Regions from separate parts of the Kitasatospora sp. NPDC090091 genome, predicted to be linked through region 2. Evidence: riboswitches for the same ligand, from Rfam matches in the RefSeq annotation. Region 2 holds a riboswitch; each other region holds the start of a gene.

Region 1 (3,237 bases), 230 kb from region 2:
ATCGCCGAGTTGATGCCGACCACCGCGCCGGTGGAGTCGAGCAGCGGGCCGCCGGAGTTGCCGGGGTTGATCGACGCGTCGGTCTGAAGGGCGTTCATGTACGAGGACTGGGCGCCGGTCTCGTCGCCGGAGGCGACCGGGCGGTCCTTGGCACTGATGATGCCGGTGGTGACGGTGGACTCCAGGCCGTACGGGGCACCGATGGCGATGGTGGAGTCGCCGACGTTGACCTTGTCGGAGTCGGCCAGCGGAAGCGGCGTCAGCTTGCCCTTGGGCGGCGTGTCCAGCTTCACCACGGCGACGTCGTAGCCCTCGGCGCGGCCGAGCACGGAGGCGGCGTAGGAGCTGCCGTCCGCGAACTTGACCGTCAGCTTGCCGCCGTTGGAGGCGGGCGCGACGACGTGGTTGTTGGTGAGGATGTGGCCCTCGGTGTCGAAGACGAAGCCGGTGCCGGTGCCGGACTCGCCGTTGCCCTGGGCCTTGATGGTGACGACGCTGGGCAGCGCCTTCTGCGCGATGCCGGCCACCGAACCGGGGGCGGGCTCGTTCTTCTGCGGGCTGCTGGCCTGGACGGTGGTGCTCCGGTGGTCGTCCGCGGAGGCCACGCTCTTGCCGTCGCGGTCGGCGACGGTCACGCCCACCGCGCCGCCGGCCACACCGGCGACGAGGGCGACGGCGGCGATCAGGGCGACCAGGCCGCCGCGCTTCTTGCGCGGGGCGGCGTGCCCGGGGGTGCCGGGGTAGTCGGAGGGGTAGCCGAGCGGGCCGCCCGGGTAGCCGGGGCCGGCGGGGCCACCTGGAGCGCCGGGGGTGACGTCGTGCGCGCCCCAGCCGCCGAGCGGCTGGCCGGCGCCGAACGGGTGGTGCTGGCCGGTCGCGCCGGGGGCGGCGGGCGCACCCGGGGCGGCGTACGGGTCGTGGGCCGCGGCGGCGGGCGCCGCGTACGGGTAGCCGGCCGGCGCAGCGGGCGCGGCCTGGGGCGCGGCCTGGGCGGCCGGCGCAGCGGGCGGCAGGACCGGCGGCGGGGCGTCGATGTACCCGGTGTCGGCCGCGGCCGGGGCGGCCGCGGGAGCGGCCGGAACGGCCGGCTCGGGGGCGCTGACCTTGCTGAACGCCAGCGTCGGCGTGGACCCGCCGGCCGCCGGGGCGGCGGGCGCGGCCTCGGCCAGCGTGTAGTCGGCCTCGGGTGCCGCTGCGGGGGCGGGCGCGGACTGCGCCGAACCGTCGGGAGCGGGACCGACCACCCCCTGGCCGGAGGGCTGCTCCCCCTGCGGCCCGGTGGGCCCAACCTCGCGCTCGGTGCTCACGGACGACCTCCATAGCTGACAGGACCAACAACCATAGTTTTTCGCACACCCGATTCGATTGTCGTAAGGACCCTTCTGAAGAACTCATAAGAATCCTTAGCCCGGTCCAACAGCACGTGCCCGGGGCCCCCGCGGCACCCCCGCGCGACCCTCTGCCGCGGCCCCGTGCCGACGGCGCGCCGTCCCGCGATGCGGACCGCCGGGACCACGGCCTTGGCGTTCCCCACCTGGGCGGCTAGCCTGTCGCTCCAAACTGACACGCGGGAGCTTGGACCCACCAGGCTGAGAGTGCGCCGGTCGACCGTACGCCACGGGCTCCGTGGACGGACCGTCGAGGGGGCGCAGACCGCCGGAACCTGTCCGGGTAATGCCGGCGTAGGGAGTATCGGCCATGCCGTCTGCTTCGCCATCCTCTTCTTCGGGCGCGCCCGCGTCCAAGGATTTCCCCGAGTCGTCCTCGGCCGTTCACTCCGACGCCGCGGCCCCCGCCGGCGGTTCCACCGCGGTGCTGGACCGTCCGGAGCCGGGCGAGCGGGTCGAGGCGCCGCTCGTGCTGGACACCGAGCCGCCGCGCACGCTGCGGTTCCGGGACCACTTCGCGCTCTGGATGAACCTCGGCGTCAGCCTGATCGGCTTCACCACCGCCGCCACCGTGCTCGGCGCGCCCGGCAGCGAGCTGTCGCTGGCCGCCGCGGTGACCGCGATCGTGGCCGGCACCGTGGTCGGCACCGCGATGCTCGGCGTCGCCGCGCTGATCGGGGCCCGCACCGGCGCGCCCGCGATGGCCAACCTGCGCGGGCTCTTCGGGACGAAGCTCTCGTACGTGCCGACGGTGCTGAACATCGTCCAGTGCATCGGCTGGGGCGTGTACGAGCTGCTGGTCATCGCGATGGGCGCGCAGACCGTGGCGCACACCGAGGGCTACCGCTGGGTGTTCGTCGTACTGGCGGGCGCGGTGACCACCGCGCTGACCATCTGGCCGCTGGGCGCGATCGCGGTGCTGCGCCGCTTCGTCGCCGCGGCGGTGGCGGTCGCGATGGTGTACTTCACCGTCCAGCTGGGCCGCCACGGCGTCCCGGACCCGGGCGCGGGCAACTGGCACGGGTTCCTCAAGGCGACCGACGCGATGATCGCCGTCTCGATCTCCTTCGTGCCGCTGGCCGCCGACTACACCCGCCACTCGCGCACCCCGCGGGCGGCGTTCTGGGGCAGCTTCTCCGGCTACACGATCGCCCAGGTCTGGTGCTACGTGCTCGGCCTGTTCGCGCTGCTGCAGGCGGACGGCGACGCGACGAAGATCTTCGACTCGTTCCTGGGCGTCTGGGCCGGCTGGCTCTTCCTGCTGGTGCTGGTGCTGCGCGAGACCGACCAGTCCTTCGCCAACGTCTACTCGACCGCGATGTCGGTCCACAACCTGCTGCCGAAGGTCGACCGCCGGGTGCTGACCGGCGCGACCGGCCTGCTGATCACCGTCCTGGCGCTGCAGATCACCGAGTTCACCGACTCGTACTACGCCTTCCTCGGCCTGATCGGCTCGGTCTTCGTGCCGATGTTCGCGGTGCTGGCGGTGGACTACTTCCTCGGTGCCGGCCGGCGCGGCTGGAACCTCGCCGCCGACGCGCCGTCCCGCTGGCTGATGCTGCTGCCGTGGGCGCTCGGCTTCGCGGTCTACCAGCTGATCGCACCGACCGCGATCGCCGGCTGGTGGACGGACTTCTGGACCTCCGTCCAGGAGGCCCTGCACTTCACCCCGCAGGAGTGGACCTCGGCCTCGCTGTTCGGCTTCCTGGTGCCCGCCCTGGCCACCTGGGCGCTCACCCCGCTGACCCGCGGCCGGCGCTGACCGCCGCCCGCACCCCGAAGACGGCCCCGCGGATTGGGGCCGTCTTCGCTTCCGCTTCACTTCCGCCGCTTATCGTTGACGCCGTGA
Region 2 (3,237 bases):
AGCGTCTCGTCGTGGAACTCGCGGGCCGTCTCCGGGTCGAGGGCCAGGTTGAACTGGTCCTCCCAGCGGAACTCGAAGCGGGCGTCGGAGAGCGCGTCGTCCCACTCCTGGGCCCCGGGGTGGCCCTTGGCCAGGTCGGCGGCGTGCGCGGCGATCTTGTAGGTGATGACGCCGGTCTTCACGTCGTCCCGGTTGGGCAGGCCCAGGTGCTCCTTGGGCGTGACGTAGCAGAGCATCGCGGTGCCCCACCAGGCGATCATCGCGGCGCCGATGCCCGAGGTGATGTGGTCGTAGCCGGGGGCGACGTCCGTGGTGAGCGGGCCGAGGGTGTAGAACGGCGCCTCGTCGCAGATCTCCTTCTGGAGATCCATGTTCTCCTTGATCTTGTGCATCGGGACGTGGCCCGGGCCCTCGATCATCACCTGGACGTCCTTGGCACGGGCGATCCGGCCCAGCTCGCCCAGCGTCTGCAGCTCGGCGAACTGCGCCTCGTCGTTGGCGTCGGCGATCGACCCCGGGCGCAGGCCGTCACCCAGCGAGAAGGTGACGTCGTAGCTCGCGAGGATGTCGCAGAGCTCCTCGAAGTTGGTGTAGAGGAAGTTCTCCCGGTGGTGCGCCAGGCACCAGGCGGCCATGATCGAGCCGCCGCGCGAGACGATGCCGGTCTTGCGGCGGGCGGTCAGCGGCACGTAGCGCAGCAGCACGCCGGCGTGCACGGTCATGTAGTCGACGCCCTGCTCGCACTGCTCGATGATCGTGTCGCGGTAGACCTCCCAGCTCAGCTCCTCGGCCCTGCCGTCGACCTTCTCCAGCGCCTGGTAGAGCGGCACGGTGCCGATCGGCACGGGGGAGTTGCGCAGGATCCACTCGCGGGTGGTGTGGATGTTGCGGCCGGTGGAGAGGTCCATGACGGTGTCGGCGCCCCAGCGGGTGGCCCAGGTCATCTTCTCCACCTCCTCCTCGATCGAGGAGGTGACGGCCGAGTTGCCGATGTTGGCGTTGATCTTCACCAGGAAGTTGGTGCCGATGACGGCCGGCTCCACCTCGGGGTGGTTCACGTTGACCGGGATGACGGCGCGGCCGCGGGCCACCTCGTCCCGCACGAACTCGGGTGCGAGTCCTTCGCGCAGGGCCACGAACTCCATCTCGGGGGTGACGATCCCCCGCTTCGCGTAGGCCAGCTGGGTGACGGCGGCACCGGCCCGGCCCCGCAGCGGGCGGCGCGGGCGGCCGGGGAAGACGGCGTCGAGGTTGCGCAGGTTCCCGCCGCGCGGCGAGGTGTGCTTGATCCCGTCGTCCTCGGGGCGGGCCTCGCGGCCGTCGTACTCCTCGACGTCGCCGCGCTGGCGGATCCAGGCGTCGCGCAGCGGCGGCAGGCCGCGCCGCACGTCGGGCTCGTACGCGGGGTCGGTGTACGGGCCGGAGGTGTCGTACAGCGGGACGGTCCGGTCGTTGGTGAGCAGGACCTCGCGGTACGGGACGCGCAGGTCGGGGCGGGACCCCTCGCGGTAGGCCTTGCGCCAGGCCGGGGTCGGGTAGCCGGTGTTCGCGCTGGCGACCGCGGCGCCGCTCGTCCCGGTGCTGCGGGCAGAGTTCGGCTGTGCATCAAAGGTGGTCATCAGACCCTCTACTCCCTACGCCGGCATTACCCGGTCAGGTTCCTGCGGTCGACGCAGCGGTCGGCACGTCCGTCGACGTACCGGTCAGCGTCCTCTCAGCCCGGTGCTCCGAGCTCCCGTGTCCACAGGCGGTGTTGCCTGCGCATGACGTCCAACACCGTAGCGAGCCGATCGCCGCTGGTCCAGAGGGGGGTCCGAGGAGAGAGACGCCGGGGCCCCGGCCCCGGTGGGATTCCGCGGCGGGCCGCCTGCTTCCGGCGGTGGCGGGCAGACTGGCAGTCACAGGGCGGGACAGTCACAGGCGGTCGGGCACCCCGCGGGGGTGCGGGACGGGAGGGCCGAGTGGTCGGGAGCGCGGGTCGGGTCAGCGGAGCGGTGGGGGCGGGACTGGTCGGCGAGGTGATGGTGCACGTCCCGGAGCGCCAGGGGACGGAGGCCTTCCTCGCCTACCTCGCCGTGCCGGGCGAGCGGCTGCCGGTGGGGACGCCGGTGGTGGTCGTCGAGTACCACCCGCCGCGGACCGTCTACGTGGCCCCGGTGCTGCCGTGACGGGGCCGCCATGACAGAGCCGTGACAGCGTGACAAGGTTGTGACGGCGCGTCATGTCCACTCCCTTCCACTGCGGTTGACCCGGGCGGAGAATCCCAATCGGCGCATCTCATGTGCCGAAAGGGGGAGTTGAACCATGCTGTACGTCATCATCGGGGCGGTCGTCGCGGTGCTGCTCGTGGGGATCACGCTCTTCAAACTCATGTGGCGGGTGGCGGAGCCGAACGAGGCGCTGATCATCTCCGGCTCCAAGCACCGGACCGAGGGGGTCGGCGACGGGCTCGGGTTCCGGATCGTCACCGGCCGCGGGACCTTCGTCACCCCGGGTCTGCAGGGCGTCCGACGGCTCTCGCTGGACCTCAACGAGGCCGAGCTGAACGTCGAGTGCGTCACCACCCAGGGCATCCCGGTCCGGGTCAAGGGCGTGGTGATCTTCAAGGTCGGGGACGACGACGTCTCGATCGCCAACGCCGCCCGGCGCTTCCTCGACCAGCAGAAGCTGATCAGCCAGCGGGTGCACAACGTCTTCGCCGGCCACCTGCGCTCGATCGTCGGCGGGCTCACCGTCGAGGACATGATCCGCGACCGGGAACGGCTCACCGGGGAGACCCGGGCCGCCTCCGGGCTGGAGATGGAGAAGCTCGGGCTGATCATCGACACCCTGCAGATCCAGGAGATCATCGACCCGACCGGCTACATCAAGAACCTCGCCATCCCGCACGCGGCCGCCGTCCAGCGGGACGCCCGGATCGCCCAGGCCGAGGCCGACCGGATGGCCACCGAGGCCGAGCAGGAGGCGGCCGCCCGCAAGGCCGAGGCGACCCGCAACAGCGAGATCCAGCAGGCCGCCTACCAGGCCGAACGGGACACCGCCAGCGCCCGGGCCCAGCAGGCCGGGCCGCTCGCCGAGGCCGCCGCCCGGCAGGAGGTCGTGGTCCAGGAGACCAAGGTCGCCCAGCTGGAGGCCCAGCGGAAGGAACAACAGCTGCAGATCGACGTCCGCAAGCCGGCCGACGCCAAGGCGTACGAGACCCGCACCCGGGCCGAGGCCGACCGCGACGCCCGGATC
Region 3 (3,237 bases), on a different contig from region 2:
CCGGGCGTCGGCGAGCCGCTCGCGGGCCGCCGCGCCGGGCGTCGCGGTGGTCACAGCGCCATCGCCTGGGCGCGGCGCTTCACCTCGGTCGCGCGGTTCTCCCAGAGCGCCTGGACCGGGGTGCCGGGCAGCGACGGGTCCTCGGTGAACATCCACTCCAGGATCTCCTCGTCGCTGAACCCGCTGTCGCGCAGCACGGTGACCGTGCCGATCAGGTGCTTGACCGGGCCGGCGTCGTCGATGAAGGCGGCCGGGACCTGCAGCGACCGGTTGGGGCCGCGGCGGACCGCGATCAGGTCACCCTTCTTGACCATGTTGCGGACCTCGGTGACCACGACGCCCCACCGCTCGGAGATGTCGGGCAGGTACAGCCACTCGGGGACCAGGGACTCAATCTTGGCTTCGATCTCACTCACGGCACCAGACTGCCACCTCCACGGCCCGCGGCGCACCAACCGGCCGCTCGCGCTACCCCGCGACGGCCGTCTTCAGCTGCACCGACGGGTCCGCGGCCCGGGCCGGATCCAGCACCGCGCCGCGCTCGACCAGCCGGCGGGCCTGGGTGAGGTCGCGCGGGCGGTCCACCGTGAGCGCGGCGCGCAGCACGCCCTCGCGCAGCCAGAGCACCGCCCAGGTCGGGTCCTGCGGCGAGCCGCGCCGGACCTGCTCGTCCCCCGCGCCGTGGCGGCCGACGTACTGCACCATCCGGCCGAACTGCTCCGACCAGAAGTACGGCACCGGGTCGTACGGCGCGTCGGCGCCGAGCACCGAGGCGGCCGCGGCCTGGCCGGACTGCAGCGCGTGGTCCCAGTGCTGGACGGTCAGCCGGGCGCCGGTGCGGGCGGACGGATAGTTCGCGCAGTCGCCGGCCGCGAAGACGCCGGGCAGGCCGGTGCGCAGCCGGTCGTCCACCACGACGGCGCCGGCGGCGTCCAGCTCGACGCCGGAGCCGGCCAGCCAGTCGGTCGCCGGGCGGACGCCGATGCCGACCACCACCTCGTCGGCCGGCAGGTGCGAGCCGTCCGCCAGCAGCACCGCGCCGGGCTCGACGGCCGCCACAGCGGCGTCGCAGCGCAGCTCCACCCCGGCCTCGGCGTACCAGGCGGCCATCTCCCGGCCGATCTCGGTCGGCAGCGCGCCGGGCACCGGCGCCGGGCCGGCCTCCACCACGGTGACCAGGCAGCCGGCCGCGCGGGCCGCGGTGGCCACCTCGGCGCCGATCCAGCCGGCACCGACCAGTACCAGCCGCAGGCCCGGGCGGAGCAGGGCCCGCAGCGCCAGCGCGTCGTCCAGGGTGTGCAGCAGGTGCGCCCGCTCGGCGCCCGGAAGCACCCGCGGGGCGGCACCGGTGGCGATCACCAGCGCGCCGTACGGCAGGTCGCCGCCGTCGGTGTGCAGCACGCCCGGGGTCAGCCCGGTGGCGCGGCGGCCGGCGAGCACCTCGATGCCCAGGTGCGCGAAGTCGATGTCCAGCGGGGTGGCGTCGGCCTTGCCCAGCAGGACCTCCTTCGAGAGCGGCGGCCGGTCGTACGGCGCGTGCGGCTCCTCGCCCACCAGGACGATCCGCCCCTGCCAGCCGCCCCGGCGCAGCCCGGAGGCGCAATGCGCCCCGGCCAGCCCGGTCCCGACCACGACCACCTGATCCGTTCCGCTCAGATCTGCCACGCCCGTCACTGTACTGGCGTTCGGCGCGGGGGCCGGGCCCGTCCCACCCCTCGTACGCGCCTTCAGCCGTGACCAGGCCCGGAGTTATGGTGGGGGCACCATCACGGGAGCCCGGCGTACCGGGCTGAGAGGCGGGCTGGCACGGCCCGCGACCGTCCGAACCTGATCCGGGTCATACCGGCGAAGGGAGAGCGACTTTGACACGCTCGGCAGCGGGTACCCATGCCGACGTCCTGGTGATCGGCGGCGGCGTCATCGGCCTCGCCGTCGCCTGGCGCGCGGCGCAGCGCGGGGTCGGGCGCGTTATCGTGGTCGACCCGGACCCCGGGGGCGGCGCCGCCCGGGTCGCGGCCGGCATGCTCGCCCCGGTCACCGAACTCCAGTACGGCGAGGAGCCGTTGCTGCGGCTCGGGATGGCCTCGAACGAGCGGTACGCCGACTTCGCGGCCGAGCTCGCCGAGGCGAGCGGCGGGGCGGACACCGGCTACCGGCGCTGCGGCACGCTGGCCGTCGCGCTCGACTCCGACGACCGCGCGGAACTGCGCGAGCTGCACGCCTTCCACCAGCGGCTCGGCCTGGACTCGCAGTGGCTGACCGGCCGGGAGGCCCGCAAGCTGGAGCCGATGCTGGCGCCCGGCGTCCGCGGCGGCCTGCACGTCGCCGACGACCACCAGGTGGACGGCCGCCGGCTGCTGAGCGCGCTGCTGCAGGCCTGCGAGGCCGCGGGCGTCGTCGTGCACCGCGCCGAGGCGTCCGAGCTGCTGGTCGAGCACGACCGGGCGGCCGGCGCCCGGCTGGCCACCGGGGAGGTGGTGACGGCCGGGCGGACCGTGCTCGCCGCCGGCCCGCACAGCCACCGGCTGCCCGGCCTGCCCCCGGGCGTGCTGCCCGCGATCCGCCCGGTCAAGGGCCAGATCCTGCGACTGCACATCCCTGCGCCGTACCGGCCGTTCCTGTCCCGCAACGTCCGCGCGGTGGTGCGCGGGCAGCACCTCTACCTGGTCCCGCGCGAGAACGGCGAGCTGGTGATCGGTGCGACCAGCGAGGAACAGGGCTACGACACCACCGTCACCGCCGGCGGCGTCTACGAGCTGCTGCGCGACGCCCACGAGCTGGTCCCCGGGATCACCGAGCTGCCGCTGGTGGAGACCTCCGCCGGACTCCGCCCGGGCTCGCCGGACAACGCGCCGCTGCTCGGGCCGACCGCCCTGCCCGGCCTGGTCGCCGCGACCGGCCACTACCGCAACGGCGTGCTGCTCACCCCGGTGACCGCCGACCTGCTCGCCGAGTACCTGGCCACCGGCACCGTCCCGGCCCTCGCCGAACCCTTCTCCCCCACTCGCTTCACCACGAAGGTCCCCGCATGAGCGACATCCCACTCACCGTCAACGGCCGGCCCCGCGAGGTGCCCGCAGCGACCACGCTCGCCGAGGTGGTGGCCACCCTGAGCACGGCCCACTCCGGCGTCGCCGCCGCGCTCAACGAGGCCGTGGTGCCGCGCAGTTCGTGGCCGGAGACCCGGCTCTCGGCGGGCGACCGGATCGAAATCCTCACCGCCGTCCAGGGGGGCTG

Evidence for each region. Region 2 has a riboswitch for thiamine pyrophosphate ahead of thiC (phosphomethylpyrimidine synthase ThiC). Riboswitches for the same ligand answer to the same signal wherever they lie in the genome.
Region 1: it holds a riboswitch for thiamine pyrophosphate, as region 2 does, so the genes downstream of both, ACIPSC_RS03615 (purine-cytosine permease family protein) here and thiC (phosphomethylpyrimidine synthase ThiC) in region 2, are expected to answer to the same signal.
Region 3: it holds a riboswitch for thiamine pyrophosphate, as region 2 does, so the genes downstream of both, thiO (glycine oxidase ThiO) here and thiC (phosphomethylpyrimidine synthase ThiC) in region 2, are expected to answer to the same signal.

Annotation. Positions count from the first base shown of each region.
Region 1 covers NZ_JBIVDY010000002.1:142,156-145,392, forward strand. Annotated here, with positions in the region: gene ACIPSC_RS03610 (S1C family serine protease) at 1-1,307, opposite strand, end outside; TPP riboswitch at 1,558-1,706, shown strand; gene ACIPSC_RS03615 (purine-cytosine permease family protein) at 1,813-3,150, shown strand; gene ACIPSC_RS03620 (glycerophosphodiester phosphodiesterase family protein) at 3,234-3,237, shown strand, end outside.
Region 2 covers NZ_JBIVDY010000002.1:368,384-371,620, reverse strand. Annotated here, with positions in the region: gene thiC (phosphomethylpyrimidine synthase ThiC) at 1-1,619, opposite strand, end outside; TPP riboswitch at 1,615-1,749, opposite strand; gene ACIPSC_RS04585 (hypothetical protein) at 1,995-2,168, shown strand; gene ACIPSC_RS04580 (flotillin family protein) at 2,305-3,237, shown strand, end outside.
Region 3 covers NZ_JBIVDY010000001.1:242,963-246,199, reverse strand. Annotated here, with positions in the region: gene thiE (thiamine phosphate synthase) at 1-54, opposite strand, end outside; gene ACIPSC_RS01105 (Rv2175c family DNA-binding protein) at 51-416, opposite strand; gene ACIPSC_RS01100 (NAD(P)/FAD-dependent oxidoreductase) at 469-1,674, opposite strand; TPP riboswitch at 1,759-1,871, shown strand; gene thiO (glycine oxidase ThiO) at 1,863-3,032, shown strand; gene thiS (sulfur carrier protein ThiS) at 3,029-3,237, shown strand, end outside.